DNA from 3 places in the Ruegeria sp. CK1 genome. Region 1 is predicted to be linked to each of the others. Evidence: riboswitches for the same ligand, from Rfam matches in the RefSeq annotation. Region 1 holds a riboswitch; each other region holds the start of a gene.
The links. A riboswitch is a leader RNA that binds a small molecule or an ion and turns the genes downstream of it on or off. The one in region 1 is predicted to bind cobalamin.
Positions count from the first base shown of each region.

Region 2: another riboswitch for cobalamin. It lies ahead of ACR0L3_RS09070 (DUF1636 family protein); the one in region 1 lies ahead of ACR0L3_RS19705 (hypothetical protein).
Region 3: another riboswitch for cobalamin. It lies ahead of ACR0L3_RS09460 (aromatic ring-hydroxylating oxygenase subunit alpha); the one in region 1 lies ahead of ACR0L3_RS19705 (hypothetical protein).

Region 1 is NZ_JBQFPX010000013.1:43,190-53,449, reverse strand. It holds gene ACR0L3_RS19715 (DNA polymerase III subunit gamma/tau) at 1-1,244, opposite strand, end outside; gene ACR0L3_RS19710 (protein-tyrosine phosphatase family protein) at 1,376-1,870, shown strand; gene ACR0L3_RS19705 (hypothetical protein) at 1,867-2,274, opposite strand; cobalamin riboswitch at 2,358-2,578, opposite strand; gene ACR0L3_RS19700 (alpha/beta hydrolase family protein) at 2,712-3,569, shown strand; RNA gene ffs (signal recognition particle sRNA small type) at 3,607-3,705, opposite strand; gene ACR0L3_RS19690 (5'-nucleotidase C-terminal domain-containing protein) at 3,745-5,592, opposite strand; gene nudC (NAD(+) diphosphatase) at 5,801-6,781, shown strand; gene ACR0L3_RS19680 (SRPBCC family protein) at 6,823-7,293, shown strand; gene ACR0L3_RS19675 (prephenate dehydratase) at 7,347-8,180, opposite strand; gene ACR0L3_RS19670 (c-type cytochrome) at 8,300-8,809, shown strand; gene ACR0L3_RS19665 (extracellular solute-binding protein) at 9,038-10,260, shown strand, end outside.
Region 2 is NZ_JBQFPX010000002.1:503,055-513,314, reverse strand. It holds gene ACR0L3_RS09105 (cobalt-precorrin-6A reductase) at 1-212, shown strand, start outside; gene cobJ (precorrin-3B C(17)-methyltransferase) at 185-937, opposite strand; gene ACR0L3_RS09095 (precorrin-2 C(20)-methyltransferase) at 934-1,662, opposite strand; gene ACR0L3_RS09090 (precorrin-8X methylmutase) at 1,659-2,288, opposite strand; gene ACR0L3_RS09085 (cobalamin biosynthesis protein CobG) at 2,288-3,415, opposite strand; gene cobN (cobaltochelatase subunit CobN) at 3,412-6,705, opposite strand; gene cobW (cobalamin biosynthesis protein CobW) at 6,709-7,764, opposite strand; gene ACR0L3_RS09070 (DUF1636 family protein) at 7,769-8,143, opposite strand; cobalamin riboswitch at 8,236-8,444, opposite strand; gene ACR0L3_RS09065 (LysR substrate-binding domain-containing protein) at 8,516-9,400, opposite strand; gene ACR0L3_RS09060 (NAD(P)-dependent oxidoreductase) at 9,503-10,260, shown strand, end outside.
Region 3 is NZ_JBQFPX010000003.1:18,069-28,328, reverse strand. It holds gene ACR0L3_RS09485 (hypothetical protein) at 408-611, shown strand; gene ACR0L3_RS09480 (alginate lyase family protein) at 870-3,212, opposite strand; gene ACR0L3_RS09475 (glycosyltransferase) at 3,703-4,686, opposite strand; gene ACR0L3_RS09470 (ABC transporter ATP-binding protein) at 5,246-7,060, shown strand; gene ACR0L3_RS09465 (glycosyltransferase family 2 protein) at 7,172-8,050, shown strand; cobalamin riboswitch at 8,196-8,399, shown strand; gene ACR0L3_RS09460 (aromatic ring-hydroxylating oxygenase subunit alpha) at 8,512-9,735, shown strand; gene ACR0L3_RS09455 (FAD-binding oxidoreductase) at 9,741-10,260, shown strand, end outside.

The DNA of each region.
Region 1 (10,260 bases):
ATTGGTGCCTGTGCTTGCACCGTGGTCTGTGAGGGTGCGGGTACTCCGCCACCTGGTCCGCCATTCGGGGGCGGAGGCGGCGTGTCCTGCAGACGCTTGATAAGCTCTTCCGGGGTGGGCAGGTCGGCCACATGGGTCAGGCGTATCACTGCCATCTCGGCGGCCATCATGGCGTTTGGCGCAGCGGACACTTCTTCAAGCGCTTTCAACAGCATCTGCCACATCCGTGTCAGAACGCGCATCGGTAGCGCCTCGGCCATCTGCTGGCCACGTGCGCGTTCGTCCGGTGAAACAGTTGGGTCTTCTGCCGCGTCGGGCGTGATTTTGACAACTGAAACCCAGTGGGTGATCTCAGCGAGATCGCGCAAGACAGCCAATGGGTCGGCACCTTCGGCATATTGCCCACCCAACTCGGTCAACGCACCCGCTGCGTCTCCGCGCAGGATCATGTCCATCAGGTCCAGAACTCGACCGCGATCCGCAAGGCCCAGCATCGCGCGCACCTGATCCGCGCTGGTTTCCCCAGCCCCGTGTGAGATTGCTTGGTCCAACAGCGAGGTCGCATCCCGAGCCGATCCTTCCGCTGCACGGGTGATCAATGCTAGCGCGTCATCCGCGATCTGAGCATTTTCGGCCGCAGCGATCTTATTAAGCAGGCCGATCATGTCTTCGGGCTCGATCCGCCTCAGATCGAACCGCTGGCAGCGGGAAAGCACAGTCACAGGCACTTTGCGGATTTCTGTCGTCGCAAAGATGAACTTCACATGCTCTGGCGGTTCCTCGAGCGTTTTGAGCAGCGCGTTGAAGGCGCTGGTCGAGAGCATGTGAACTTCATCGATGATATAGATCTTGTAGCGCGCGCTTGCAGCGCGATAGCGAACGCTGTCGATGATCTCGCGGATATCATTGACGCCGGTCCGACTGGCGGCGTCCATTTCCATCACGTCGACATGGCGGCCTTCCATGATCGCGACGCAATGCTCGCACTGACCACAAGGTTCAGTGGTTGGACCGCCCTTGCCGTCAAGGCCAATGCAGTTCATCCCCTTGGCAATGATCCTAGCAGTGGTTGTTTTGCCCGTGCCGCGGATGCCCGTCATTATAAAAGCCTGCGCGATACGGTCCGCCTCGAACGCGTTTTTCAGCGTGCGCACCATAGCATCCTGACCGACGAGGTCGGCAAAGGTTTCAGGGCGGTATTTGCGGGCAAGAACCTGATAGGCGGGGCTGGGCGTGTCGTTCATGTCTGCTCTGTCGGATTCGGTTCAAGAATGCAGCGTAGAGACCCCTGCGCCCCACGTCCACAGCCGCCGAGGGCGAATTTTGGTTTGCAAGTCAAAATGCCGGTTTTAATACCTGCGGAGGAGGCCCAATTTTGAGTCAGTTCGCAATAAATTCTGTACAGGTCGGGAATGGCATTGTCGCGTTGTCGCCATTGCCAGGCGGCAGTGGAAAATATGATGGCGATATGGATGCACTTCGCAAATGGCAGCCGGATTTGGTAATTTCGCTGACCACCGATCTTGAGATGTTGCAAGTTGGTGCAAGTAATCTTGGGAGCGACCTTCGTACTGAAGGGATCGAGTGGGTGCATTTGCCGATTGAAGATTTCAGCGCTCCGTCCCCTGCGATTAACGCGGCTTGGACCGAGGTCAGCGCAACAGCAGCGGACATTCTGGCTCGCGGTGGCCGGGTGCTGGCGCATTGTCGTGGTGGCTGCGGCCGGTCGGGGATGATCGTCCTTCGCCTCATGGTCGAACACGGCGAACATCCCACCGCAGCGCTACAACGCCTTCGTGCGGTGCGGCCCTGTGCTGTAGAAACCACCGGTCAGTTAGACTGGGCCGCGCGCCCTCAGCAACCCAGCTAGAGAGCCACCCGCCGATCGACGTCCTTTGCTTGCCGTGGTGCGAGTGTTGAAACCTCAAGCATGGCGCAGGGTGGGTTGGCCAAAGTACCAGCGGGGCGCATAACTAAGTCGAGGCCGAAAAGCATGTCCGCATAATCGTCGAGCGTTTCTATCGAAGTATCGTCGTTGGTGCCGCAAAAGACCCGAATTTGATCCTTTTGCGCCCGGAACCGTGCGGTGCAACCCTGCGCGCAATAGCCCAACTCACTGCTGCCGTCGAATTCGAATTCTGGAGTGGTTGCAGGAACAGCGGTCTCTACGGCCTGTACGACTGCACGGGCCATTTGGGCCAGAGCCGGGCAAGTCTTGCCGGTCTTCTGACACACAGTTGCTGTGAATTGGTGTGTCTTTGTCTTCCAGATCATATTGCGCCCTCCGCGCATTGGTCGGGGGACGTGGAACAGGCGTCACAGCGTGCTGACAACCTGCCCGGACACCCCGCCCGAGTTTCGGTTTTAGTTCGATGGCAGGTCTCCTGACTTGCGGGTCGTCGCTTTGCCGACCTTCCCAGCCTTGCGGCCAGTGGTGTTTCGGCATTGCTCACCGCTTACAGTTGCGGGGGCAGTCGCGGCCTTGGTCCGTTCCGGTTTTCCGGGCAGAACCGCACCGTGTTCCCTTTTCATCCCGCCCCTAGGATCGGGGTCGAGAACCATCACGTAATCGCTAGCGGGTTCAACAGGTCTGAGTCAAGCAGCCAATTCGAGCGGGAAGTGGACGTGCGGTCAACTTGAAACAGGATTGACTTGCGGCGGCAAACCATGCGGATTGATAGGTGAACTAAACAGTTCAGATCGAGGGCAAGATGCTGGATTCTGCGCAGGCCGTATTAACCGAGGATTTTCTCTTTCCTTCCGGTACGACGCAGTTGTCGGCCCGATTGTATATGCCGGTGGTCGATGTTGGGACCGCCGTGGTGATCCACGGCGCGACTGGTGTGCCGCGAGAATACTATCAGCATTTCGCCCGCTGGCTGGCTGCCGAGCATCGCATGGCCTGCCTGACCTACGATTATCGAGATGTGGGCCATTCTCTGAGCGGATCTTTGAGGGCGTCGCGGGCCACAATGGCGGATTGGGCCCTGATCGACATGCCCGCGGCCCGAACGGAAATGAGGCGACGCTTTCCCAACGCCCAGCAGTGGAGCATAGGCCATTCAGTCGGAGGTATGCTCGGGCCGATCCAGCCTGATATTGAGCAGATTGACCGGATGATTTGTGTTTGTTCGGGCCCAGCGACGGTGTTAGAGCACCCTTGGCCATACCGAGCAGCGGCTTTGTTTTTTTGGTACGGTCACGCGCCTCTGGCCGCAAAGGCATTGGGCTATTTGCCGGGTAAGGCTTTGGGGTTTGGGGCGGATTTACCCGCCAGCGTCTATTGGCAATGGCGCAGCTGGTGCATTACGCCGCGCAACTATTTTCCCGAAATCGGCGTTACGCTGCCCGAAGCACGGTGGGCGCAGTCGGGGACACCGGTCGATCTTTTCGCTTTCGCGGACGACAGCGTTGTGCCGCCGAAAGTGGTTTGGAGGCTGGCTGACCTGTATGGGCCTAAAGCGCGACGCCACCTTCTATCACCTTCTGAGTTTGGTCTGTCCGAGATTGGGCACATCGGTGCGTTTGCCCGCCGCAGCGCAGCCGTCTGGCAACGGTTGATCGACTGAATAAGGTCGCACGTTGGCGCATATCATTTCGGGAAATAAGTGAGAGGTTGGACATCGACCCAAGCGGGGCTCGTTGTGGCTGCTTCCTTCCGGACCTGACCAGGTTGGCGAGGCGCTCGCCCGCGCCAACCTCTCAATGGCCGATATAGGCAATGACCGACGGAAAGACAACCCGTCAGAACGACAAGCGGATCATCAGAAAGCCGTCTTCATCGTTGCCGATTACATGCGGGTTGTGTTCTGCCAATTCTTCCAGTTTTGACTGGGCTTTGGGTCCAGTACGCAGCAACGCCTTAGCGCCGGGTTGCGATGTCAGATGAAAAGAGCGAGGTACTTGCTCCAATGGGTCTGGTCGAAGGTCTCGGGACAAGTAATCCTGCAAAATATGTTGAATCGGTAACACGGGCAGAGCGATGGGTTCCGCCTGTTCGACAAACGGAAAGTGACCGCCGCCATTAGCGCGGTAATTGTTGGTGGAAACCACAAAGCGCTGATCGAGGGTCAGGGGACGGCCGTCGAATCTGATATTCTGAACGCGTCGGTGTGCCGGGTCGGTCAGACGTCCATTGGCATCAAAACGGTGAGGTTGCGACAGGTCGATCTGATAAGTAAGTCCTATCAAGACGTCAAAGTTATGCCCCGCTCGGTCAGACGCGACCAGTTCCGACTGTTGTCCGGGCAAAATCTGATTGTAAACCCCGGCGGACATTTCCAGCCAATCGATGATCTGTTCAGTAGTTACTGCGACCGCCCGTAATTCGTTAGGGAATACATAAAGGTCGTTGACGTGACGCAGGCACAACTGACCAGAAGGAACATCAGTGTAATGTTTCGGACCAGCGCGGCCTCCGAACTTTGACGGTGCGACTGCTGACAGCAAAGGCAGTTCCGCGAGGCTTGCTTCCTGTAAATAGGGACGTAGGGCCGCCACTTGGGCGGCTGCAATCAAAACAAGACCCGGGTCAGTGACGCAAAAGCTGAAATAGCTGTGGAAAGAGTGATCACTGTAGCCAACCGGTTGCGCGGTGCGTTGGCGCGTTTCCGTGTGCGCCGTAGAAAAAAGTCGCTTTAGACCACGATCTTCGGCGATTGGTGACGGCGTTTTGTTCGGCATTGCAGGGCAGACCGATCGCAATTCGCTTTTGTGGTCCTGAACGCTCGATCCCCCGTTGTTCCCGCGGTGCAAAACTAGGTCAATTACCCCTAGATGCGATCCGGCCGCGCCTGGCATCACGACGGGTTTCCCGTGCACTCGGCCCAAAGCTGCGTCGACGTGTTCCAATCCACTGTGCGACGAACCTGGCAGTGTAAGGTGCGAATGGCCCGCGATCAAAGCGTCGATGCCGTCGATGGCCGCAAGAGGGATGATCGCGTTTTCCAGATCAGGTGCTGGGTCAACGGGTCCAAGGCCGGTGTGGGCTAAAGCCAAGATCAAGTCGCATTTCTTTGCCGACAATTCCCGCACCTTTTGCTGGGCGCATGCCAGGATATCGTCCACGACGACCATGTCCTGAAACCGATGCGCTTCCCATTTTGCGGTTTGAGGCGGCAGTACAGAGAATACTCCAATCTTCAGCGAAACTTCTTCGTCTTCGACGATTATTGTCCGGGTCAGAACAGCTTGGTCACGCCACGTAGACCTCACATCCCGACGATGTGCATTGCTGCAAATCACCGGGCAGTTTGCGTCCGCGATCACGCGATCCAGAACATTCAGGCCAAAACTGAAATCATGATTCCCCAATCCGATTGCGTCGTAGCCGAGATCGTTGAACGCGCGCATGAGGATGTGCGGTGCATTTGCCAATTCAACCGCCCATTCTCCAACCGGCGTCCCTTGCAGTGAATCTCCGTTGTCAAACAACAAAACGATAGCGCCATCTGTTTCAGCTTCGTGTCGAGCTGTGCGGATTAGGGTGGCCGTGCGACTAAGGCCAACTGCGGGATCGGGCTTATCAGAATAGTAGTCGAAGCCCTGCAAATTCATATGGAGATCGGACGTCGCTAGAATCCGGATTTTCAATGATAAGCGCGATGCGGGGGGAAGATGAGGCAAATTTCTACTTTTGGCAGTTATGTGTTAAGCACTTTCTCCAAAAAGCATAGTCATTGCAACTTGTAACGCGAACCTGCGCGCATTTGACGGGCTAAGGTTTCTACGCGTTGTGAATTGCCATTGCACTGTCACGGTAGCCGTGGCAGCCCTGTGCCGACGTTCCAGAGGATTTTCGATGAAACACGCAGAACTTGTGACGTTTGGCAGCTCCGGCCTAGATCGCGCAGCGCATATTCGGATCGATGCCGAGAAGTTAACACAAGTGCGTGCTCATCCGAAGGCATCCTGCCTTCTGTTATGGCGCGGAAAACCCCTGGTTCAGGGCGAAGGGCTGGACCGGTTGGGGCTTATTCCTATGTCTCACGATCTGGTTGAGAATGGACCGGGCGGAAGCATCGAAGAACCCGTCTTTTTGGGTATCTCAGATGAGGTGCCGGTCTTTGCTCTGGATATCTCGGATTGGTCACCCGACGAGATGGATATGTCGCAGGTCGGGGGTTTCGTCGACGCATCGGAACAACAGCATCCTGACCTGCCTCTGGGCCATGTCTTTGCCGAGCTGCGCCGGATCATGACCCACTTGTCCGCACGGGACGCGGAACTGGCTGCGGCGGCTAAGGCCGTCATCGGTTGGCACGAAACCCATCGGTTCTGCGCGCGCTGTGGCGCGGCCAGCGAGGTCTCGCAGGCAGGGTGGCAACGCCGTTGTCCCGAATGCGGAAGCCGGCATTTTCCGCGCACAGACCCAGTGGTTATCATGTTGATCACACACGGGGATTCAGTGCTGATGGGGCGGTCTCCGGGCTGGCCAGAGGGGATGTATTCGCTGCTGGCGGGCTTCGTTGAACCCGGCGAAACGCTGGAGGCTGCCGTCAGACGTGAGGTGCTGGAAGAGGCTGGGGTACCGGTTGGCGCGGTTAGTTATTTGTCAAGCCAGCCTTGGCCCTTTCCGGCGTCGCTTATGTTTGGCTGCGCGGGTGAGGCGCTTTCTCGCGAAATTACCATCGATCCGGTTGAAATCGAGGATGCGATGTGGGTCAGCAAACCCGAGATGATGCAAGCCTTTTCCGGCGAACACCCCAAATTGTTGCCTGCTCGAAAAGGCGCCATTGCACATTTTCTGCTGAAAAACTGGCTTGCGGATACTTTGGACTGACAATCTACTGACGTTATTAGGGAAGAAAAACACGAGCCGCCATGCAGTTTACAGCGCGCGAAGATATCGAAGCCCCTATCAATGCGGTGTTCGAAATGGTTGCCGACTTTGAGCGTTTCGAGCGAATGGCGATGCGGCGCGGGGTTGAGGTGCGGCGGCTGTCGGGACACATGGGGGTCGTACCGGGAACGCAATGGGAAACCGAGTTCAAATTGCGTGGTAAACCCCGCCATGTCGCAATACAGATGGCCGAGTGTACGCCGCCGTCGCATATGCGATTTGAAGCGTCTAGCAAAGGCATGAACGGAATGACGACGGTAGAGTTTCTGGCGTTGTCGCAGCGCCGCACCCGTCTGAGCATCGAGATGTCGCTGGCCGCCAAATCCCTACCTGCCCGCCTTTTGCTGCAATCGCTTCGGCTGGGTCAGGCCAGATTCCGACGTCAGTTTCAGGTACGCCTCAGCGAGTTTGCCCGCGAGATAGAAGCGCGTCATCTTCATGGCGGGCGATAGAAGCGCAACACCCTAAGATATGTGGCTTCATTCAGGCCGATCATTGAAAGCCGTCAACCGCGCGGCTCGGCGGCGGGGTAGACGCCCAGTACTTCGACGTTTGTGGTAAAGTGCTCCAGCTCTTCCATCGCAAGTTGCACGTTGCGGTCGTTGGGGTGACCGACGATATCAGCGTAAAACTGGGTTGCGGTAAAAGAGCCGTCGACCATGTAGCTTTCAAGCTTGGTCATGTTTATGCCATTGGTCGCAAAGCCCCCGAGCGCTTTGTATAGAGCGGCAGGAATGTTGCGAACCTGAAATACAAAGCTTGTAATCATGCCATGCGGTCCGCGCCGGGACAGGTCTGCCTGCCGCGACATGACCAGAAAACGGGTCGTGTTGTTGTCCTGATCTTCGATATGACGTGCCAGCACGTTCAGGCCATAGATCTCCCCAGCCAGTTCGCTCGCCAGCGCCGCCGAATGCAGGTCGCCCTGTTCCGAGACTTCGCGCGCAGCGCGGGCATTGTCGGGGCTGACGCGACCTCGGATGTTGTGCTCTTTAAGAAAACCGGCGCATTGCGGCAACAGAACGAGGTGGGAATGCGCCTCGGTTATGTCCGTCAATGCCGCGCCCGGAACCGCGAGTAGATTTATGTGCACGCGCACAAAGGCTTCATCGATGATGTGCAGTCCACTATGGGGCAATAGGCGGTGGATGTCGGCGACCCGGCCGTAGGTGGTGTTCTCGACAGGCAGCATCGCCAAATCAGCCTCGCCTGAACGAACCGATTCGATCACGTCCTCAAATGTACGGCAGGGCAGGGCCTCCATATCGGGTCGGGCATTGCGGCAAGCCTCATGACTATAGGCGCCGGGTTCTCCCTGAAATGCGATGCGATTGGTCATTTGGTCGATTCCGTGCAACAAGTTCGTGAATTGGGCGTTTAGTCGCGGTGTCTATACCTTGCCTCTTGCAAGGGGAAGCCTTAGACACCCCGCAGACAGCTGAAATGGACACGCGATCAATGTTCGACACGATGACAGTTACCAAGGCCGCAGCAGGCCTGTTTGGCACCTTCCTGGTGCTGCTTCTGGCCAAATGGGGCGCTGAAGTGCTTTACCATGCGGATGGCCATGGCGAGACGGCCTCATATATTATCGAAACCGAAAGCGCGGGTGAAAGCGCTGACGGCGAAGAGGTGGTCTTCGAGGACATGCTGGCCGCTGCTGATCCTGAAAAAGGCGCCAGAGTGTTCCGTAAGTGTACCGCTTGCCACAAGCTGGAAGACGGCGCAAATGGCACCGGTCCTTACCTCTATGCGATTGTGGACCGCCCTGTGGCGAGCGCCAAGGGTTTCACCGGCTATTCGGCTGCAATGCAGGCACACGGCGGCAACTGGACCCCCGAAGCACTGGACGCGTTCCTCGAGCGCCCAAGCGCCTATATCTCGGGCACCTCCATGAGCTTTGCTGGCCTGAGAAAGCCTGAAGAGCGCGCCGATCTGATTGCTTATCTGCAGACCATCGGCAACTGATCCTGTGATCAATTGGACAAATTCAAAGCCGCTGCCCAATGCAGCGGCTTTATTTTTTTGCCTAACAACATCTTCACAAAGCGTTCACGCATTCTAAACTTGAACCTGACAGTGCTGGTCATTTAGCTGGCGCGTATAATATCAAAAGCACAGGCGAAGCAGGGGATGAGCAATATGAGATCCAACAGAGTTTCCGTTAAGGCGCGCGTATTGGATCTAAAAAGCTGTATGAATGCTTTGACGATAGGGGTGTTTATTCTGCTTTTGGCGTCGACCCAGCTGTTTGCAGAAGAAAAGATCATCAAAAGTCACGGTTTCTCGGAATTTGGTGATCTAAAGTACCCCGAAGGATTTGCTCATTTTGACTATGTGAATCCGGATGCGCCGCGGGGCGGAGAGCTGTCCTATGCAGCTCAGGGTACGTTTGACAGCTTCAATCCCTTTACGCGACAGGGTCGTGCCGGCGCTCGTTCCGCAGATCAGTACGAATCTCTGTTGGTTCCGTCCTATGACGAGCCTGCATCATACTACGGTCTTCTTGCAGAAAGTCTGGAGTACCCGGAGAGTCAGGATTGGGTGATCTTCAACATGCGTCCTGAGGCGCGGTTTTCCGATGGGACACCCGTCACCGCCGAGGATGTTGTTTTTTCTCATAACCTGCTTTTGGATCAGGGGCTTAAGTCTTATGCAGACGCCGTGCGCAAGCGTATCCCTCGTGCCGAAGCGCTGGATGAGCACCGGGTTAAATTCTATTTCGCACCTGATATCCCGCGACGGGCACTGATTTCGCAAGTCGGTGGTACACCTGTGTTTTCCAAAGCGTGGTTTGAAGCCGATCCGGAAAATCGTCGCTTGGACAAATCCCGGTTGGTTCCAGGTATCGGGTCAGCTCCGTATTTGTTGGACAGCTACGACATCAACCGGCGCATCGTTTACAAGCGTAACCCCGACTATTGGGGGGACGACATAAACGTAAACATCGGTCGCAATAACTACGACACCATCCGTATTGAATATTTCAGCGATTCCATCGCGGCGATGGAGGGCTTCAAAGCGGGAACTTTTACACTACGGCAGGAAAACAATTCGAAAAGCTGGGCCACGGCGTATGACTTTCCAGCGATCGATAACGGTAGTGTCATTCGAGCCGAGCTTGCGGATGGCGACGTGCCGACAGCTTCGGGATTCATCATGAATCTTGACCGACCACAGTTTCAAGACCCTCGCGTTCGGGAAGCTGTGCAACTTGGGTACAACTTCGAATGGACCAACGAGAGCCTGCAATATGGGCTGTTTCAGCAACGCAGTTCGTTCTGGGAAGGCACGCATCTTGAGGCCACTGGCCTGCCCGAAGGGCGTGAGTTGGAGGTTTTGGAGGCGCTTGGCGACGCAGTGGACCCGGCTGTACTTACCGAAGAACCGGTAAGCGCGCACGAATCCCGCCCGGCTCG
Region 2 (10,260 bases), on a different contig from region 1:
ACCGGGCACTTATGCAGCGCCACGGGACTGAGCTGGTGGTTTCCAAGAACGCTGGCGGTACCGGAGCGCGGGCCAAGCTGGACGCGGCGCGGGCGCTGGGCGTGCCGGTGCTTATGATCGACCGACCGACCCTGCCGCAGCGGACCGAATTGTCGAACGTGACAGAGGTTCTGGACTGGCTGGATCATTCCGGCGTGAACCTCGGAGTATAGACGATCGGAGCGCCGTCCCGCTTGATTACACGAGTCAACGAGGAACCGACGATCACAACAGTCTGCATGTCGGCCATGTCGGGTGTCGCCTCGGCCAGTGTCGAAACCCGGATCGCCTCGTCTGGGCGTGAGACGGCGCGCGCGAAGAGGATCAGACGCTCGGGCTCGCATTCTCCGCGCAGGATTTCCAGCGTTTTCACAAAGCCTTCGGGGCGGGATTTTGATCGAGGGTTGTAAAACGCCATCGCGAAATCCGCCTGCGCGGCCAAACGCAGGCGCTTTTCGATCAGGGACCATGGTTTCATGTTATCGCTTAGGTTAATTGTGCAAAAATCATGCCCCAGCGGAGCCCCCGCACGTGCCGACGCGGCCAGCATCGCCGTGATCCCTGGCAGCACGTCGATGGGAGTGTCGCGCCATTCGGCGGGGCCGTTTTCCAGCGCTTCGAACACTGCTGCCGCCATGGCAAACACGCCCGGATCGCCCGAGGATACAACAACCACACGCTTACCTTCAGCCGCCATCTGCAACGCGTGTTGGGATCGGTCGATCTCTACTCGGTTGTCACTGGCGTGCAGTGTTAGACCGGGGCGTTCCGCAATTCGCGCGACATAGGGAATATAGCCGACCACATCCGTGGCCTCGGCCAGCGCGGCGGTCACTTCGGGCGTCACAAGGTCTTCGTTACCCGGCCCAAGGCCCGCGATTTTAACCCAGCCGCTCATGGCCGCCGACCTTGACCATGAACGATGATGATCGAAAAATACGGGGTCGTTTTTTCAGAAGCCTCGGACAGTTTTGTCACCGTTTGGTTGGGCATCTGCGCGAATTCCACGATCCACGCACGGTCATAGAGCCCCGCCGTCTTAAGCGCTCGTTTCACCTTGTCGATATTGCGCCCGATCTTCATCACGACCAAAGCGTCGGTCTCAGCCATGCGGCGCGCCAAAACGTCTTCGGGCAGGGTACCGACCAGCACGGTCAGCACGTCGTCGCCCCATGTGATCGGGTTGCCTGTCGCGGTCCACGCGCCAGACATGCCGGTAATTGCAGGGACAACTTCTACATTAGCTTCGTCTCTTAAGCGGCTATAAAGATGCATGAAAGATCCGTAGAAAAATGGGTCCCCCTCGCACAGAACAACCACGTCCTCACCCTGGTCGGACAGAGCCTTTAGGTGTGCTGCGCAATCTTTGTAAAAGGCTGACAGCATCTCGTTATACCGCGGATCATCCAGCGGGATTTCAGTGGTAACCGGGTATTCCATCGGGAATTCAACCGCACCTTCAGGGATCATCCCGTTTACGATCTTGCGCGCCTGACCGTCGCGACCTGGTTTGCGAAAAAACGCAACATGGCGCGCATTACGCAGCAGATGGTCTGCCCGAACGCTCATCAGGTCGGGGTCGCCGGGTCCAAGGCCCACGCCGTATATTTTGCCAGTACTCATTCCGCGCGGCTCGCGATTGCGTTGATGGCGGCGACAGTGATGGCACTGCCGCCCAGCCGGCCCTTGACGATGCACGAGGGTACAGGCTGTGCCTCCCACAGTGCGTCCTTGGATTCGACTGCGCCGACGAAACCCACTGGACAGCCAATGATTGCAGCAGGGCGTGGGCAGTCGGGGTCTTCCAACATATTCAGAAGGTGGAACAGGGCTGTCGGGGCATTGCCGATTGCAACCAGCGCACCCTCCAGATGCGGACGCCACAGCTCCAACGCGGCGGCCGACCGGGTATTGCGCATCTCGGCGGCCAAGGGGCGCACGCGCTCGTCATGCAGGGTGCAAATCACCTCGTTATCGGCTGGCAGACGAAAACGAGTGACGCCCTCGCTGACCATGCGTGCATCGCACAGGATCGGGGCACCGCCTTCCAGCGCGGTCCGGGCCGCTGTCACGAAGCCCGGCGAGAAATGCACGAATTCTTCCAATCCGACCATCCCGGCGGCATGAATCATACGTACAGCGACCTGTTCCTCGTCGGCGTCGAACCGAGCCAGATCGGCCTCGGACCGGATCGTGGCAAAGCTCTCCTTGTAGATCGCGGCGCCATCGGTTTCGTATTCATAGGGCATCAGGTCAGGTCCATGGTCTTGAGTGTTTCGAGTGTCAGGCCGCGCTGGCAGGGTTCATCCCCTGCGCGACCATTTTTGACAAGGTCAAATCGCCCTTCGCGACCGACCAGAGTAACGTCCGCAGCCCCCATTCGCGCACAGCCTTTGGCGCAGCCCGAGACATGCAGGTTGCCAGAAACCCGTGGTGCCAACACGCGTGCTATTTCACGGGTTTCCACATGTGCCTGAGGGCAATATGGCGCGCCGGGGCAGGCGTCAGTGGTCATCAGGGGATCGGCGGCCGCAGTAACAAAGGCTGCTGCAGGTATCGACGCTCCGCCTTCCAACAGAAACAGCCTCCAAGGCGTGACACGCAGGGCGGATGCACCAGTGTCTTCCATCAAACCAAATAGGCGACGGGCAGGTAGTTGTCCGAAAACCGCGCCATAGAAAGCTCCCAAGTCGCAAAGACCAGGAGTCAGTGGGGCACCTAAATCCCCAGGTTGGCTGTCTTGCCACTGCTTCGGCAGACCTTGCGTGCTTACAACGCGGGCCATACGGCGGTTTTCGGGTGTCTGATGCTCAGCGAACCAATCTGACAATTCGATTAGTCGGTCAATAGCATCTGCTTCGGTCACTCGCCGACCGTTTTCGCACCCATCGGCCCGCAGTATCAGGCCATCCGCGCCGGTTTCCAGCCGTATGTCTGCAGAATCCTCTGCTAAAAGACGGGCAGGGCCGGTGTCGATGGCAAATCCGAATTTTGCAGGCAGGGTCGGGAGTTCCGACAGCCGATTGATCAACGCTTGCGTCAAACGCGCTGTTAGGTCGCCCGTTTGGTAAAGCGGTGTGACAAGGATGTTGCGCCGCACCTCAATGCCGGGCTCGGCATCCAATAGGTCTAGCTCCGCAAGCTCAGAAAGCAGTGAATGATGGTCTGCTTCTTTTACGCCACGCAGCTGCAAATTGGCACGGTTGGTCAGATCAATAGTGCCATTGCCGAAGCGCTCGGCTAATTCACACAGCCCCATCACCTGAGAAGCATTCAGCCGGGCCAGTCTGGGGCGAACGCGCACAACTAAGCCGTCTCCTGACATCATGGGTCGATGAGCACCCGGACACCAACCCTGAACGAATGGGGCGCTCATCCCAAGCCCTCCAAATCGGCAAGGATCGAGTTTCTGCGTGTGTTCCACAACCCGGCTTCCAGCAACGCGCGAAACCTGTCCTGCATGGCCTGATGCGCCTGTGGGTTCGCCTCTTGCAAGAAGGCATCCACCTCGGCGTCGCCTAGGGTCGCATCGTGATAGAGGTCGAATAAATGCGGCGCAACCGTACCCGACAGATGGGCAAATGACGCCATGTGATCCAACGTCGCCGCGATCTCGGCGGCGCCACGGAAACCGTGCCGCTGCATTCCCGCGATCCAGCCGGGATTGGCGGCGCGGGCATGCACGACGCGGCTGATTTCTTCGGGCAGGGTGCGGGCGCGCGGATTTTCAGGGTTGGTGTTGTCCAAATGATAAAGCTGCGCGTTGCCGCCGGTAAGCTTTTTCGCAGCGGCAAACCCGGCTTCATGTGTGGCGTAGTCGTTGGCCAGCAGCAGATCGGTCTCGGTCAAGTCCTGTAGGTGAACAAAACTGTCCGCATTGGCGACGCGCTCGGTGATTCCGTCGACATCTTGCGCGATATGCTCGCCTTCCAACGCAAATGAACTGGCTTGTAGCCATGCTTCCCCGGCCTGTGCACGCGCCTCATCAGTATATGTTTCGGACAGATGTGTCATGTTCAGGCCATAGCTGCCGGGAGCGGGACCAAAGACCCGCGCGGCGGGGTCTTGTCCTGCGTAGGGATTCCAGTCCGCTGCCTCATCACGGTCTGATAAGGCACGGATGGCCTGACCAAACAGCGCCGAAAGCGTCGGGAAAACATCTCGGAACAGGCCTGACACGCGCAGGGTAACATCTAGTCGCGGGCGGCTGAGGTCAGTAATTGGCAAAACCTCGATGCCCGAAACCCGCTCTGATCCATTGTCCCAAACAGGTTTGACCCCCAACAGGTGCAGTGCCATGGCGAATTCTTCACCGGCAGTGCGCATGGTGGCGGACCCCCACAAGTCCACGATCAGCCCTTTGGGATAATCGCCTTCTTCTTGCAGATGACGCCGCACCAGTTCTTCGGCCAGCTTGACACCTTGCGTATAAGCGGCGCGGGTCGGAACCGAGCGCGGGTCGGTGGTATATAGGTTCCGCCCCGTCGGCAAAACATCCGACCGACCGCGGTAGGGAGAGCCCGAAGGTCCAGCCTCAATCCGTTTGCCCGCCAGCGCGTCCAACAGCGCCGACCTTTCGGCGTTTGCAGACGGCGCAGGATCGAAATTGCTCGTGACTTCCGGCACACGACCAAAAATGTGCAGCCCGTCTCCGAATTGACTTTCCTTGATGTCACAAACGAAGCGATCAATGCGGGTGATTGCCTCGGCAGTGCAGGTGGCCTGATCAAGACCAAGGTCGCCTTCGAGTCCTATGGCCTGCGCCTCATCCCGAATATCGATTTGCAAGCGATCCCTTCGCTTGGGGTCCAGCCCGTCGGCGTTTGAGAACTCATCCAACAGCGTTTCCAACCGCACCATGCGATCCGGCGTACCGCTTTCTTTCAAAGGGGGTGGAATATGCCCCAGCGTCACAGCCCCGATCCGGCGCTTGGCCTGAGCCGCTTCACCTGGGTCGTTTACGATGAAGGGATAGATTACTGGAAGGTCTCGGATAAGTGCTTCGGGCCAGCAATCGGCGGACAGGGCAACGGATTTTCCGGGTAACCACTCCAGAGTACCGTGCGCTCCGATATGGATCAGCGCATCTGCGCCTAAGCCTTCACGCAGCCAGAGATAAAACGCGATGTAGCTGTGGCGCGGAGTGCGGGATAAGTCGTGGTAGTCGTCATCGCGTAACTCTGGTGTGCCGCGTTCGGGTTGCAAGGCAATCAAAGCCTTTCCACGCATGAGGGCATTAAAGTGGAAGGCTCCATCTGCGAAAGCTGGGTCATCCTCTGGCCGGCCCCAAACTGTTTGCAAGTCCAAACGCAACTGTTCGGGCAGTCCTTTTAGCGCGGTTAGATAGTCTTGGAGTGACCACGAAACCCGGGCGTCCAAAAGAGTATCTGCAATCGGCTCTGCGGGTGCGGTGTCGTAACCTTCGCCTTGCAGATCAGAGAGCATCGCCTCGGTCGAGGCCAGAGCATCCAGACCAACGGCATGGGCCATCTGCCAATCTTTGCCCGGATAGGTCGACAGCACGAGCGCTGGGATTTGATCCGCTTTGGGTTTGTCGTGCAGGTTCAGCCAGCCGGTCACGCGGTCAATGATCGCCTCAATCCGTTCGGGTTCTGCCCGGTGGGCGAAGCGGGAATATTCCAGATGCGGGTCGCGTTTGCCGGGTTCCTTGAATGAAGCAATGCCCGCTGATATGCGCCCATCCACTTCGGGCAAAACCACATGCATCGCCAGGTCGGCAGGCGAGAGGCCACGTTCCGCGTCGGCCCACGCCTTGCGGCGCGAAGTGGCAAGGGCGACTTGAAAAACCGGCACATTGGCAGCGTCCAAAGGTGACGTACCCGATGCGCCTTTGCCTGAAAACGAAGTGGCGTTGATTATTGCTGATGGGGCCAGCGCCACGACATGTTCGCGCAGCCATTCGGCGGCTGCTGGTGCCTTAAGAGACGGGGCAAACAAACCCACTGCGTCGAATCCACGTGCGCGAAAACGTTGTATAAGCGCGGCAACCGGAGCTGTGTCTGCTGAGGTCAGGTATGCACGGTAGAAAGTCACAAGGACGCGGTTTGTGTCCCCAGTAAAAGCCTTGTCGACCGGGATCACACCACGATCCGGGCACCACGCGCCACATTCAGGGATCGTTTTGGCCCCCATCACCGGACCGGCATATAACCCTGCGGCGAGCGCCATCTGCGCCAGTGCCGCTTGCGCTGCGACTTCTCCGCCGGTGTCACACAGATGCGCAAGGCGGCGTAGGGAAGAAATGGGCAGAGTAGAATACTCGTCAAGTCGGGTGTCTTCGCGCCCATCCGCAGGCAAAACAGCCAGCGCGATGCCTTTGGCTTGGGCCAATGCCAGAACCTGTTGAAGCCCGTAAGTCCAATATGGCACCCCACCGATGAGACGGATTAGAATGCCCTTGGCGCCTTCCAGCGTTTGCTCGACATAAGTATCGACGGACAGTGGGTGCTTGAGTGCCGTCAGGTTTGCCAGCCGCATTGAGGGCATGCGCCCTTCGGGCCCACCGCCGCGATGCCAGCCTGCCGCGAAAGCGCCGAGGTCGCTGTCCGAAAAGGACAGCACCACCAAATCCGCCGGGCTCTGGCCCAGATCGGTCGGCGTCTCGGTTTCCTCTAACCCGTGGCTTTCGCGGAAGACGACGTGCATGGTTTACTCGGCGGCCTCGGCGACACCGACGAGGATATCGCGGATCGCGGCCTCTTTGATATCGTCATGCTCGGCGATAACAACCAGACGCGAACGGCGTTCTTCGCCGGGTTCCCACGGACGGTCGTACTGGTGACGCACGCGCGCGCCTACGGCCTGCACCAACAGACGCATCGGCTTGCCCTGAACGGCGGCATAACCTTTGACGCGCAGGATGTTCAATTCGTTGGCCAGACGTTCGATATTGGCGACCAGTAGGGCCGGATCGGTCTGTTCCGGCAGCTCGACGATGATGCTTTCGAAATCGTCATGCTCGTGATCATGGTGCCCGTCGTGATGCGACGGGCGGGCGTCCATGTCATCTTCGGCTGCTGCTTCCAGACCCAGAACAACGCGTACGTCCACGGCACCTTCGGCGACTTCGACGACGGGCAGGGGGCGCGGGGCCTCGGCTGCAATGATCTCTTTGGCCTTTGCAACCCCTTCCGGACCAGCCAGATCGGGCTTGGTCAGCAGGATGATGTCGGCGCAGGAGATCTGATCCTCGAACACTTCGGACAAGGGCGTCTCGTGGTCGATCGAGTCATCGGCTAGTCGCTGGGCATCCACGGCTTCGACATTCGGAGCGAAGCGACCGGCGGCCACAGCCTCGGCATCGGCCAGAGCGATCACACCATCCACGGTGATCTTGGACCGGATATCCGGCCAGTCGAATGCTTTCAGCAGGGGCTTGGGCAGGGCGAGGCCCGAAGTTTCGATCAGGATATGATCCGGACGCGGCTCAAGCGCCATCAGCGCCTCGATTGTCGGGATGAAATCATCGGCGACGGTGCAGCAGATGCAGCCATTTGCCAGCTCCATGATGTTTTCCGCCGGACAATCCGGGATGGCACAGGATTTCAGGATATCGCCATCCACACCTACGTCGCCAAATTCGTTGACGACAACGGCCAAACGCTTGCCCTGCGGGTTCTGCATCAGGTGCTTGACCAGCGTTGTCTTGCCCGAGCCCAAAAAGCCGGTGATCACAGTGACGGGGAGTTTTTCAAGGTTCGACATGATCTCAGGCTCCAATCGGGGGGATGCGCGAGGCGCAGTTTTTGCGGAAATGTTCAGGGCGTTCGCGCCACTTCACCAGCCCATCTTCGGTGGCCAAATATTTGGTCGCGCCGTCGACGATGACCTCGACATGATCAACCTCGTTCAGGTTCTCATAAACGAAAGTCCAGCGTTCGGGGCCGCCGCGCAGTACGATGGAACAGCCCTGATCGCAGTTTGACAGGCACTCGACAGGTTTAAGCTGGATACCATCCGGCAACCCTGCATCTTCCAGCGCTTTGTGTAACAACGTGCCGGGCCGTTGTTCGTCATTTTCGATTGGCAAGCCACGGCGGCAAGTGGTGCAGACCAGCAACTCGACGGGTGCGGTCTCGGTCATGTCTCTCATCCCCCCAAATCCTCTTTTCGGGGGACGGGGTTTCATGCGGGCCACGTCTGCACATGGACCCGACACCGGAACACCCCGTCCGGTTTCAACTTCGGGCGCTGGCAGGTCTCCCGGCTTGCGGATGTCGGGGCGTTAGCCCTGGCAGATGTCCCGCCTTCCCGGCCTAATCGGCCAGTGGCATTGGGCACCCTCTCCGGTCACGGTCGCGGGGGCGGCTGCGTTTGGCGGAAAACCCGTTGACGCATTCCCTTTTCATCCACCTTAAGTGGACACCAACGAAATGGACATGCGGCACGGGCAGGGGGGTTGTCAAGCGCGAGGCGCGGGTTGAATTCGCTCAGGTCAGAAAGCGACCCGCTTGTGTCAAACTGCGGCATCCATGGTCAGCCGATCCCGCAGCCATGCGCAAAACAGTCCCGCCGCTGCTGTCGGCTGGGCAGTCCCTTGTGCGCTGATCAAATAATGCGACTGGGCAAATGGAATCGCTGGGCCTGCTATATCAATCGGTGCACCTTGCCTGATTGCATTTCGCGCAAAACGTTCCAGTATCGTCGCGTAGCCTGCTCCGGCCATGACAAGCTGTAGCGCGGCGACCGTCGTATCCACCGAATGCTGGGGCGGTTGATCTGGTGGCGTGAAGTTGTTGGCCTCAAAATACTGCGCCCAATTATCTTCGTATCCAAGTATATGAATCAAAGGCCCTTTCTGCAGGTTGCTCAGAGTCGAAGTACTGCGTCCAACTCGGTGCACTGGAACCAGCTTTTCCTCGGTCAGCTTCTCAGAGCGCACTTCTGGCCAGTCGCCGTAGCCAAGCCGGATTTCCACGTCTACGTCGCTGGGCGCTACGTTGTCATTCCAGATGTGTGAGACCAAACGCACCGGTATATCCGGGTGTTTTTGGGTAAAGTCCGGCAGTTCTGCGGCCAACCAGTAAGTTGCAGTAGAAATCGCCGCGCGGATTGTCAGGGTTTGACGTGACGCGGGGCCAAACAGGCTGTTTGTCGAAAGCGCAATGTCACTTAGCGCACGCCGAACCGTTAACGAATAGGACTGCCCCAACTCGGTCAACTCCAAACGTCGGGCGTTCCGGGTGAACAGTTTTTGTCCCAGTTCGGCTTCAAGCGAGCGTATATGCAAAGAAACTGCTGTTTGCGTCAGGCCAATTTCCCGCGCCGCCGTTGTAAAGTTCAGATGCCGTGCAGCAGATTCAAAGCTGCGGAGCCATGCGGGGTTGGGAAGACGGTCCATTAATCACCAAATTATTTTGACCATAACGAACCATATTATTCATTTTATTTCACACTAGACAACGCGGATACTCAACATGAATGCGACCGTCAGGAGGAAAAGATGAAAGTCGGTTTTATCGGATTGGGAAACGTCGGCGGCAAATTGTCAGGCTCACTTCTGCGCAACGGAATAGATCTGACAGTTCATGACTTAAACCCCGACCTGGTTGCTGAGTTCGTCGCCAAAGGTGCCACAGCGGCGGAAAACCCAGCTCAGATGATGAGAGATTGTGACGCGGTGATCACATGTCTTCCATCACCTGCTGCTTCAGACGCGGTTATGCAACAAATGCTGCCCGAAGTTGCGCCGGGCAAAATCTGGATGGAGATGTCCACGACGGACGAGGCTGAGGCCAAACGCCTCGGTGCGCTGGTGATTGAACGCGGAGGGGCTGCCGTTGATTGTCCTGTATCTGGCGGGTGCCACAGGGCGGCGACCGGCAATATCTCAATCTTTGCCGGATGTGACCGCGAAACGTTCGAGCGAATCCTGCCGTTCCTTACCACGATGGGGCGCCGCGTTCTGCACACTGGGGAACTGGGGTCGGCTTCGGTCTTGAAGGTGCTCACGAACTATCTGGCGACGGCAAACCTGATCACGTGCGCCGAGGCGTTGGTAACGGCCAAGGCCGCCGGTATGGATCTAAACACCACATATGAAGCGATTAAGATATCCTCGGGCACCTCATTTGTGCACGAGACTGAAAGTCAGGTTATCTTAAACGGGTCGCGTGATATTTCCTTTACGATGGACCTGGTGAAAAAAGACATTGGTCTTTTTCAGGAGGTGGCTGACCGCGCCGGAGTCCCGCTGGAAAT
Region 3 (10,260 bases), on a different contig from region 1:
ATCGACTTTCGCCTAGCAGGCTCATTTGATTAAATCGGGTGAATATAGAACAAGAGCTGTCTTGTCGTCGTTCATATTGAGGAAGGCGCGGAAGCGGTTCGTGGCATCAATGAATCCCTGAATATCGGCGAACCTTTGCCCGTTCCTTCAAGGCGCCATTGCCATTTATTCCCGTCATTTGTAACTTGCAGGAAAGGTAAAAGACATCCGCAGTTAACAAAATACGTGGTGTCGTAAGAGTAGTGGGCGCTGCCCGGTCAGGTAAAAATAGTCAAACTTTAAACCAAGGTGGTTCACAATTTTGCCATGATTTCGTTGCGAGATCGGTTTGGGTTGTTGCCCGTGGCTTAAACCATCCTTTAAGTCGGGTTGCACTTGCGCCAAGGCGAAACCAGAGGAGCGGAAACATGCTAGCGATTGTAGGAGTAGCTATCCTTGTCGGGCTGTTAGCTGGTGGGATCGCTTTGCATGCTGGCTTCTCCATCCTTCTGGCGTTCGGAGCGTATGTTCTTTTTGGTTCGTTGTTCATTTTGGCGGTCGTAATCGTCGTTTTCGCGATCCAAGTTGCAAAAAGCCGTGTCAGGAAAGACAATCACGCTTATTCAAGCTGATCACCTGTAATTGATCCTCTAACATTCAAAACGACGTGCGTCTGGTAAATTTCTGGCGGCTCTTGAAAAATTAATCAATTATTTCATGCGCTAAAGCCGTCAGGGAACTAATGGTGTGAAAGCGCTAATTGTTACAAATTAGCGTCGCAAGGGCGCATGGGGTCATAATCGCTTGGTAATACCCGCAACCAATGGGCTCTGGGGCTGCAAATCGACTTTGGTCATTGGTTGGTGGTGAATTGTAGCTCTTATACAGAATTACGGCGCAACACTGTATCCGCTTGCCAGGCGCCAGTAAGGTGCCACACCATCGCGGGGGTCAAAGCAATACGGCGCGTCCTTGGCGCTCCACGTTCCGTCTCTGGTCTGCTCTCGGAAGGCGCAACCAATCGGAATTAGTCGCTCTTTATTGAATGGATCGACCTGAGAATGGCTGCCCCGGTGTTCAGATTTTGACAAGAGGTGCCGCATTGCTGAGAGCAGTCTTTCCCCTGCTGTGCTGCTCCAAGGACGAAGACCTGCACGTTCAAGCAGATTAAACAAGTTAATCAAAGTTTGTATGTTGAACGTACAATTGTGTTGCGCCTGTGCGGTTTGAATTTCCAATGTTTGCTCGCCATTGGGTGAGATAGTGCCTAGCACCCGTGCTTGGGCCCTCAAATTGATTTCTTGCAGTGTTTGACAGTCCTTCAAAAATACCGCGATGGAGGCTGCTTGCAGGTCATAACACGATCCATGGTTGTCCGAGGCGCGGCATTCTTCGATGCCTTGCTCACTAGTGGTTAGCCACCTTTGAAAGTCGGAGAGCCAAGGCTTTAATCCATCAACAAGCCAATCATCCTTTAGCAATTGGACCGCATCCAGAAAGAAGTAAAAGTCCTTTGACTCGATCAAACCTCGCGCTTGACCTCTATCACCATTATGACCGCGACGCACCTGAGCGAAGCTCAGATTTGGGTTCATCCTCGTGTCTTCATCGATGAACCAAGTTTGAACTAGGTTTTTTGCTTTTTCCGAGTACTTTTCTTCCCCGGTCACTCGGGCAGCAAGTGCGAGTGTGGTTGTGTCGTCGAACAGTTGTTGCAAGCGGGTTCTGTCGTAGCGATGACTTTCCGCATCAAAGAGTTCCGTACCTGGTACCCGCTTTCCGCCCCGACGGACATAGGGCAGCCCGTTCTCCGTATTGGGGTTCGGCCACCAATAGGGCGCGGGGTGGTAATAATCGTGCAGATCGCCGCTGGGTCCAGGCTCTGGTTTGTCCGTCACTGAGTAGGGGCCGCGGGCCATTGCCTTATCGGCGGCGGCGCGCAGCGCGAGATGTTCCGCGTTTCCAGTGTTGGTTGAGAGAGCCCCTATTCGAGCTTGATCGTAGAAGAATGAAACATCACTGTTCAGCTTTTCAGTAACTTTTTGGGCTTCCAGCATGTCCAGTGTCGCTCGAATAGCGTCATTTCTAGCCAAACTACGGTTTTGAGAACTTTGTATATCATCCTTTTCCAAGGCGGACTGACCAGAAAACAGCCGCGCGACCCAACCAGCCTGGGCTACACGGTGACCTTCCGGGCTGATTTTTCGAGGTGGGCTATCGAAAAATTCCACCAACCAATCCTGCCAAGGACCCTCTATGCCGAGGTGCACAAAAAGCTCGACTTTAGGCCGGCGGCCGTAGGGATGTTTTTCACAAAAGCGAATAGGGGCATCACAACGAAAGGCTAGCTGTGGTTCTTCTGTCGCGTTGAACGTGGCGCCCTTTCTCAGAAGGTCGGAATTGTCCTGCATGCGGGCCATCGGAACAGTAAAGTAACGCTTGTCTTTGTTGCCCAACACGTCATTTCGCAATTGATCCCAGGCGCTTTGGGTGAAATAGCAATTGCCATCAAACGGCAGGGCCCATTTGGCGCGATGAACACAAAGATCAAGAGCGGCATTGCGCGCGCCGTTATTGTTCATGACATAGTTGTTTTTCGCTCTGTAAGCCTGAACAATAATTCGGTCTCGAAAATTCTTTTCGACAGAGCCGAGAGAGCCATCAGAAAATACCAGAGGATTTTCAAAAGTGTCAAAGTCATAGCCCGTCGTTTGATAGTCATCAGCGTCGAACGGGATTCTTTCGTATACCTGCTGGTGCTTATCCAGAAGTGCAATCAGCTGAGCTTCGTTTTCCGGGTCAAAAATTCGGTTTAGTATCCAAAGTTTAGTGCAATCCTCGAAATCAGGTTCGTTTTCTAGAATGAACCTTACATTCGCTAGAGATTGTCCGGCGTTGTGGCGGGGGACTAGATCATTTCCGATAATTCGGCAAAGGGCAAACGTATCGGGCAAAGAGGTTGCCCGCTTCTCCTCCTGTTCATCCTGCGCGGCAGGCTCGACAGATTTAATTGACCCAGCAATCTGACCCATGCGCATTTTTTTCTTTTGCAAGAGTGCCTGATTTCGCTTTCGTTTTCGGTACACGTAATAGACTGGCAGCAAAACAGGCGACAAAATGATCAACACAGGCGACAGAAGAACAAGTATGCGATTGCGCCGCCGCTTGCGTAGATCACGTTCTTCCGGGGTCCGGACTGGCTTCACTGCCTCACTGTGCCTGTTGATGATCATTGTTCAAACTTATTCCTGAATCTCACAGCGTTTCGCAATATTGTCGATAAACTTGCGCTTCAAATTCTGGGTTTCATATTCACGAATACTCATCAAGTGCAACTTTTGGTAGCAGAAAAATTTGTCGGTTTTTCGCCGTCGCTCGTGCGAGATCAAAATTGCTTATGCCGCGCGCCGATATATGCGTTTTTGTCAGGCAGACGATTTTCAGGTGCGGGGCTGCCTTAATGGTTTGACTCCTAAATCAAACTGATTCCGCGTCGGAACGGCGGAAAGCAAGACTATTTGGCGGCTGACTTAAAAATGCCGTGATCAAGTCTATGATTTCGAAAACAATAATTTCAAAGTGATGGTTTGCTGTACCGGCGTGAAAAAGCACATTTCGGGAACGGTAGGTAGAATACCGTGGGGTTATCCTAGTGCAGTTCTGACGTACGCAGGCTATTTCCGTTAGTGCACGTGATACAGTTTTATCGCGGTTCAGAAAGTTTCATTGGCCGCTGATTTTTTTGTAGAGCGTGGATTTGTAGCCGAGTGGGATACCTAGAACACCGACGAGCCATCCCATTGTGCGCGCGATTTCAATGAGCCTCTTTTCGGGCTGGAACGGCATTAAAATGAACAACCCAGCCAATAAAATAACTCGAAGCGGCGCAGTGGCGATGTGTACTGCTGCTTTGACTGGCCGCTGTTCCAACTTTCTACGCATATGGGTGTTGGCTTGGTCCCTACCGCGCGCTACCTGATACCAAAAGGACAGCCGATCTGGTGGTATGCGCTCGTAAACAAACGCGTTTTGCACCCAACCAGAAGGTAATCCTGCGGCGACGGTGTCATAATAGAATTTGGCATCGGTGCCACCTGTCATCCGCATGCGTTCATCAAACCAAATGTTGTGGTCTGTGAACAGCCGAGTTTCGCCTAACCAATTGTTGGTTACAACCGTGACGCCGCCAGTATTTTCTAGTGTAGCCCGTTTGGCGGCCGCCCTTTCCTTCGTCAGGTATCGATTACTGATGTTGCTCAGCATTAATTGCTGTAGTTTTGTTTCATTTCCCGAGGGTTCCGCGGCACGCAGAGGTGCGCCCAGAAGAACGGCTGAGCTGCTTCTGTATCCGGTCACCAGCCGTTCAAGCCAATCCTGAGCGACTGTTTCGTCGTCATCAATAAAGCACAACAGGTCTGATCCGGACTCGATCGCAACGTGTGCAGCTCGATTGCGACCGAATGGTATTCCTGGTTCCTTCTCAAGCGCATACAAAAGGAGTGCGCCATTTGGCAATACATCCCCGTAGGATCGAACGACGGCTTCACTGTGTGGTGCCGTATCGTTTTCAACGATAAGACACTGAACGGAACAGTTTTCTGGAAGACCCATCTCTCCCCAACTTACCAGCAAGCTTGCCAACATTTCTGGTCGCTGCCTTGTCAGGGCCGCAACAGTAATCTTCAAATGAGACGAACGACGATCCATGAGGGCTGGCTAAACCTTTCGTATAGCATTGAACGAACCGGTTTTCTGATTGTTTTCCTAAGATACCGGTCTCTGCATGAGTTTCTAGGCTTAATAGGCGCTTTCAGAAATCGACGCCATCTAGGACTTGAACCCGCCCTTCTGAACTCGGTTTAGGGAAACCAGTAAAGAGGACTTTGTGTTTTGAACTTTAGGCATCAGTTTGCGGTCGCGGAGAGGACGGAGGTCATTTCAATCTGGCGGATGGGTCACGCTATCGGTGCGCTGAGTTACTACATCAAAGGCGGCCGCTATCTTAATCTGTTCATCCTGTCGTTTTGCCCATTCCGGCCAACTGATCGTTTCGCTGGAAAAACTCGCTCGGGCGTTGACACATTACATCACCATCCCAAGATTGCGTGAAAGAACCGAGGATCAACGGCAAAAGCTCAATACTGTGAAGGCGAACTTCACAGCACTTAATTCTGGCAACAGACTATACGAATGAAATTCGGGTATAGTCTGAACAGGACTACAAGAAATTAAACCGGGTTGCATCGCAGCCTGAATTCTATCAGGTATGACGCCACTTCGGACGGGTTGGAATTTTGCTTTGCAAAACACAAAACTGAAAATCGCAGAAACGCTGAACAATTCGGTCTTATGGCGTCTTCTCAGGGAAAATCTGAGATCTCAGATGACCCTATACATCATTGCCATCATTGCAATGGTCTTGGTCGCAGCTACGACCGCCGCCGTCGCCTTTATTATGCGAGATGTCGTAGATTCTTTGTTCGAAGCGGATAACGCGTCTCAGGTTCTGGGTGTTTCCATTGCGGTGTTCGTGATCTTTCTGATCAAAGGGGTCGCGACCTACGTTCAGGTTGTCTCTTTAACACGCGCAGGCAACCGAATTGTTTCGCGCCAGCAGATCAAGCTCTACGACAAACTGCTTCGTCAGGGTGTATCTTTCTTTAACCTCACAGAAAGCTCCAACCTGCTATTAAAGGTCACGCAATCTGCCCAGGCTGCACGCCAGGTTATTGAGGTTGTTGTGACGACAGCCGTTCGCGACACATTGAGTTTGATTGGGTTGCTGGCGGTCATGTTCTACCAGCAACCGCTGTTATCGCTTTTTACATTGGTCATTGGTCCTCTTGCGATATGGGGCGTCAGGACGCTGTTGAGAAAAGTTCGAGAGATTGCCGATATGGAAATGCAGTCCCTTGGGGCGATCATGCAAGTGATCCAGGAAACATCTGGGGGTATCCGGGTCATCAAGTCGTTCGGGCTGGAAGAACGAATGGCCAAACGGATGAACGAGTCCGTCAAAAGTGTCGAGAAACGCCGAAATAAACTTGCACGCCTGCAAGCAGCCACCAGCCCTCTGATGGATATTCTAGCGGGATTTGCCATTGCATCGGTCATTGGTTTGAGTGCCGCCAACATTTTTGGGTCGGGGAGATCGACGCCGGGTGAATTGATGTCGTTTGTGACCGCGTTGATGATGGCGTATGAACCAGCCAAAAGACTGACACGCGTTCGCGTCAAACTTGAGATTGGATTGCGTCGCGTACGTATGTTGTTCAATATTATTGATCAGCCCGAAACTTTGGCCGAAGGAGACGACCCGCAAGTGTTGCCTGATGGTCCAAAGGAAGTGAAGTTTGAAAATGTAACTTTCAGCTATCGCAGCAGTGAGCCGATAATCAGAGACCTCTCTCTTACTTTTGATGCTGGAAAAACAACGGCGTTGGTTGGGTTGTCGGGGGGCGGCAAGTCAACCATTCTGAATCTTGCACTTCGGCTATACGACCCGCAGAGCGGTCAAGTTACGATTGACGGCCAAGACGTCAAGCATGCCTCGTTTAAAAGTTTGCGCGCAAACATGTCGTTTGTCGGCCAAGAAACCTTTTTGTTTTCAGCATCTATTGCGGACAACATCCGGCTTGGAAGGGAAGGGGCCTCGCGCCAGGATGTAATCGAAGCAGCAAAAGCTGCCAATGCTTACGATTTCATAATGAATTTGGAAGACGGTTTTGACACATATGTAGGTGAAAATGGGGCGTTCCTGTCCGGTGGGCAAAAGCAGCGCCTGGCCATTGCCCGAGCCTTGTTGCGAGATAGCCCTATTTTGTTACTGGACGAGCCGACTAGTGCCTTGGACTCTAAATCTGAAAAACTTGTGCAAGAAGCCTTGCAAAGGCTGACCGCAAACCGGACGACCATTATTGTAGCGCACCGCCTATCCACAATCCTTCACGCTGACCAAATCGTGGTGATTGAGGCTGGGCAAATTGTAGAAAAAGGAAGCGCCAGAGAGTTGCTGAAAAATGACGGTGCTTTCCGCGCGTTGTACGACCATCAGTATTCCAATGCTGTTGAGTCTGGCTAAACACATTCCAGTCAAGAAAATACGCTGCTGGGTCTAGCTCAATATGCGGCGAGAACGCTATCTTCCTTAATACAACAATAGGCAATCCGCTGTGGGTTCTTGATTGCAGAAATGAATATTGACGCTTCGATCATCATTCCGACGTATAATAGCTGGGACAAACTGCAGTCCTGTCTAGATTGCCTTGCGGGTCAGACTCTTGGTCCAGAGAAATTTGAAATCATTGTTGTGAACAATGCTTCTTCTGACTGTATTCCCAAAGATTTCCGGCTTCCTTCAAATGCGCGGGTTATCACAGAGGGCAAGCCAGGCTCTTATGCCGCGCGTAACAAGGGAATAGCTGCTGCGAAAGCCGATTTGTTGTTCTTCACGGACTCAGATTGTCTGCCCGTCCCGGGATACATTGAAAGCGGTCTGCGTATCGCACATCAACACCCAGACATTGGCCGCTTTGGGGGCGACGTTCAACTTATTCCAAATGGCTCCGAATGGAGTTCTGTGGAGCTGTACGATTACCACCTTGGACTTGCGCAGCAAAAATGGGTTGAGAGAGGCCGCGCGGTCACTGCCAACCTTATAGTGCGCCGATACATGTTTGACCGTATCGGTCTATTTAATGGCGATGTGTTGTCGGGCGGTGATATGGAATGGAACGACCGGGCGACTGCGGCTGGGGAACCGATTGTGTTTGCCGCCGATGCGATAGTTCAACACCCTGCCCGCAGTAGCTTGAAGGAATTTGCGACAAAAGTGCGCCGTATTGAGGGGGCAAGAATTCGCCGAAATGCCCGACGCGGGATATTAAACTATGTACCGCCAATTCAGAAGTTGATCCCTTCCTTTCGAACTTTCGCAAGTTTGCGAAAAAAGCCCGAACTCAACTTCCAGCAAGCTCTAGGTATTTGGCGCATACAATACTTGCTGCGGCTAGTTATGATCTCGGAAACAGTTCGGCTACTTTGGTTTCGGCAGTCAGATATCAGGAAATAGCAAAAGACGTCAGCAAATTCATGGTGCCTTTGCTATTGGCCCCGTGGGTTTGGCGCGTCATTTATCGCAGGCTTAGGTCCAAACTCACTATGTCTGTTTTGGATTTGAAATTGTCGCAACCTTCTCAGCGCATTTGGGTTTCGGAAATATCCTGACCACGTGAGGTGCTGCTGTTTGATTCTCAGACAGTGGAGAATTGGGAAGCCGGTGAAATTCCGGCACTGCCCCCGCAACGGTAACGAAGGTCAGATTCGGCAATCAACCACTGGGACGAGGATCCCGGGAAGGTGCTGAACTCAGGCGCAAGCCCCTTCGAAGTCCGGAAACCAGCCTCATGGATACGTCAAACCGCGGGTGGCGGTGGGGGCATGTGTTTCGGAGGCGGTCCTCGCGCGCCTGCGGACGGCTCCTGCTTGTCATCTGCCCAAGCAACGCCGCGGGGCGCGGCAGGAGAGCTAGAAGTGAGCAATATCCAAACCCTTTTGGCCCGCAGAACGCCGGGCTACGCACTGGAACAAGCCTTTTATACCGATTCAGAGGTTTTTCAGGCCGATCTTGAAACCATTCATTATCGCGATTGGCTGTTTGCGATTCCGGCGTGTGAATTGGTCAAGTCCGGTGATTATGTGACGCATACTATAGGTGCCTATCGCGTGATTATTGTACGTGGTGCAGACAACCAAATCCGTGCGTTTCACAATACTTGTCGTCATCGCGGCTCGATTATCTGCAAGGCCGCCAAGGGCCATGCACCTAAGCTTGTGTGCCCGTATCATCAGTGGACCTATGAGTTGGACGGTTCTCTGCTGTGGGCACGCGACATGGGTCCGGATTTTGAACCAAAACAACATGGGTTGAAGCCGGTTCACTGCCGGGAACTGGCAGGACTTGTCTATATTTGTCTGGCGGACACTGCCCCGGATTTTGATACTTTCGCTGACACTGCCCGGCCCTATCTTGAACCGCACGACCTGGTGAATGCCAAAGTGGCCTTTGAAAGCTCGATCATCGAGAACGGCAACTGGAAGCTGGTCTGGGAAAACAATCGCGAATGTTATCACTGTGGCGGCAATCATCCGGCGCTGTGCCGCACGTTCCCGGACGATCCCGCTGTAACCGGTATAGAGGGCGGTGAAACCCCACCTCGCATGCAAGCCCATTTTGATCGGTGCGAGGCCGCGGGATTACCTTCGCAGTTCTATTTGCATGGTGATGGGCAATACCGTTTTGCCCGGATGCCTCTGAACGAGGGTGCTGAAAGCTACACGATGGACGGCAAGTCCGCCGTGCGTCGTTGGTTGGGTCGATCGCCGTTTGCTGATGCCGGGTCGTTGTTGAAGTTTCACTATCCGACCACGTGGAACCACTTTCTTGCAGATCATTCGATCATGTTCCGTGTCACCCCAATCAGCCCAACAGAAACCGAAGTTACGACGAAATGGTTGGTTCACAAGGATGCCGTCGAGGGCGTCGACTACGATCTTAAACGACTGACCGAAGTCTGGATGGCAACCAATGACGAAGATCGTCAGGTCGTTGAAGACAATCAGCAAGGCATTAACAGTCCGGCATATGAGCCTGGTCCCTATTCGACCACGCAGGAATCGGGTGTGCTGCAGTTTGTCGACTGGTACTGCAGCAAACTGGCTAATCATTTGGCACCCGACGCGATGGCAGCGGAGTGATCACAATGAAAGATGTCAGCGTGCCAGCAACTGTCTGGCAAGACAGTGAAACACTGGAATGTGTCTCGGTGGTTCCCGAGATGCCAAATACTGCAAGCTTTTCGTTTCGCGCGCCTTCAGGGGCGCAATTTGCGTATCAACCTGGGCAATTTCTAACCTTGGAAATCCCTGCTCCGGGCCAGCCGGGCGGAATGGTGCATCGCACGTACACCATTTCGTCGTCTCCGTCGCGGCCACGGTCGATCACGATCACCGCCAAGGCGCAATCCGACAGTATCGGCACGCGCTGGATGTTGGACAATTTGCAACCCGGCATGCGGGTGAAAGCGATTGGCCCAGCTGGACTTTTCACAAATGCTGAAAGCAATGCAGGAAAATACCTTTTCATCTCGGCCGGGTCGGGCATCACACCGTTGATGTCGATGACCACCTGCATGTGGGACGAAGGGCGCGATCTGGACATTGTGTTCATCAACTGTGCCAAGCGGCCCTCGGAAATCATATTCCGTCAGCGATTGGAACAGA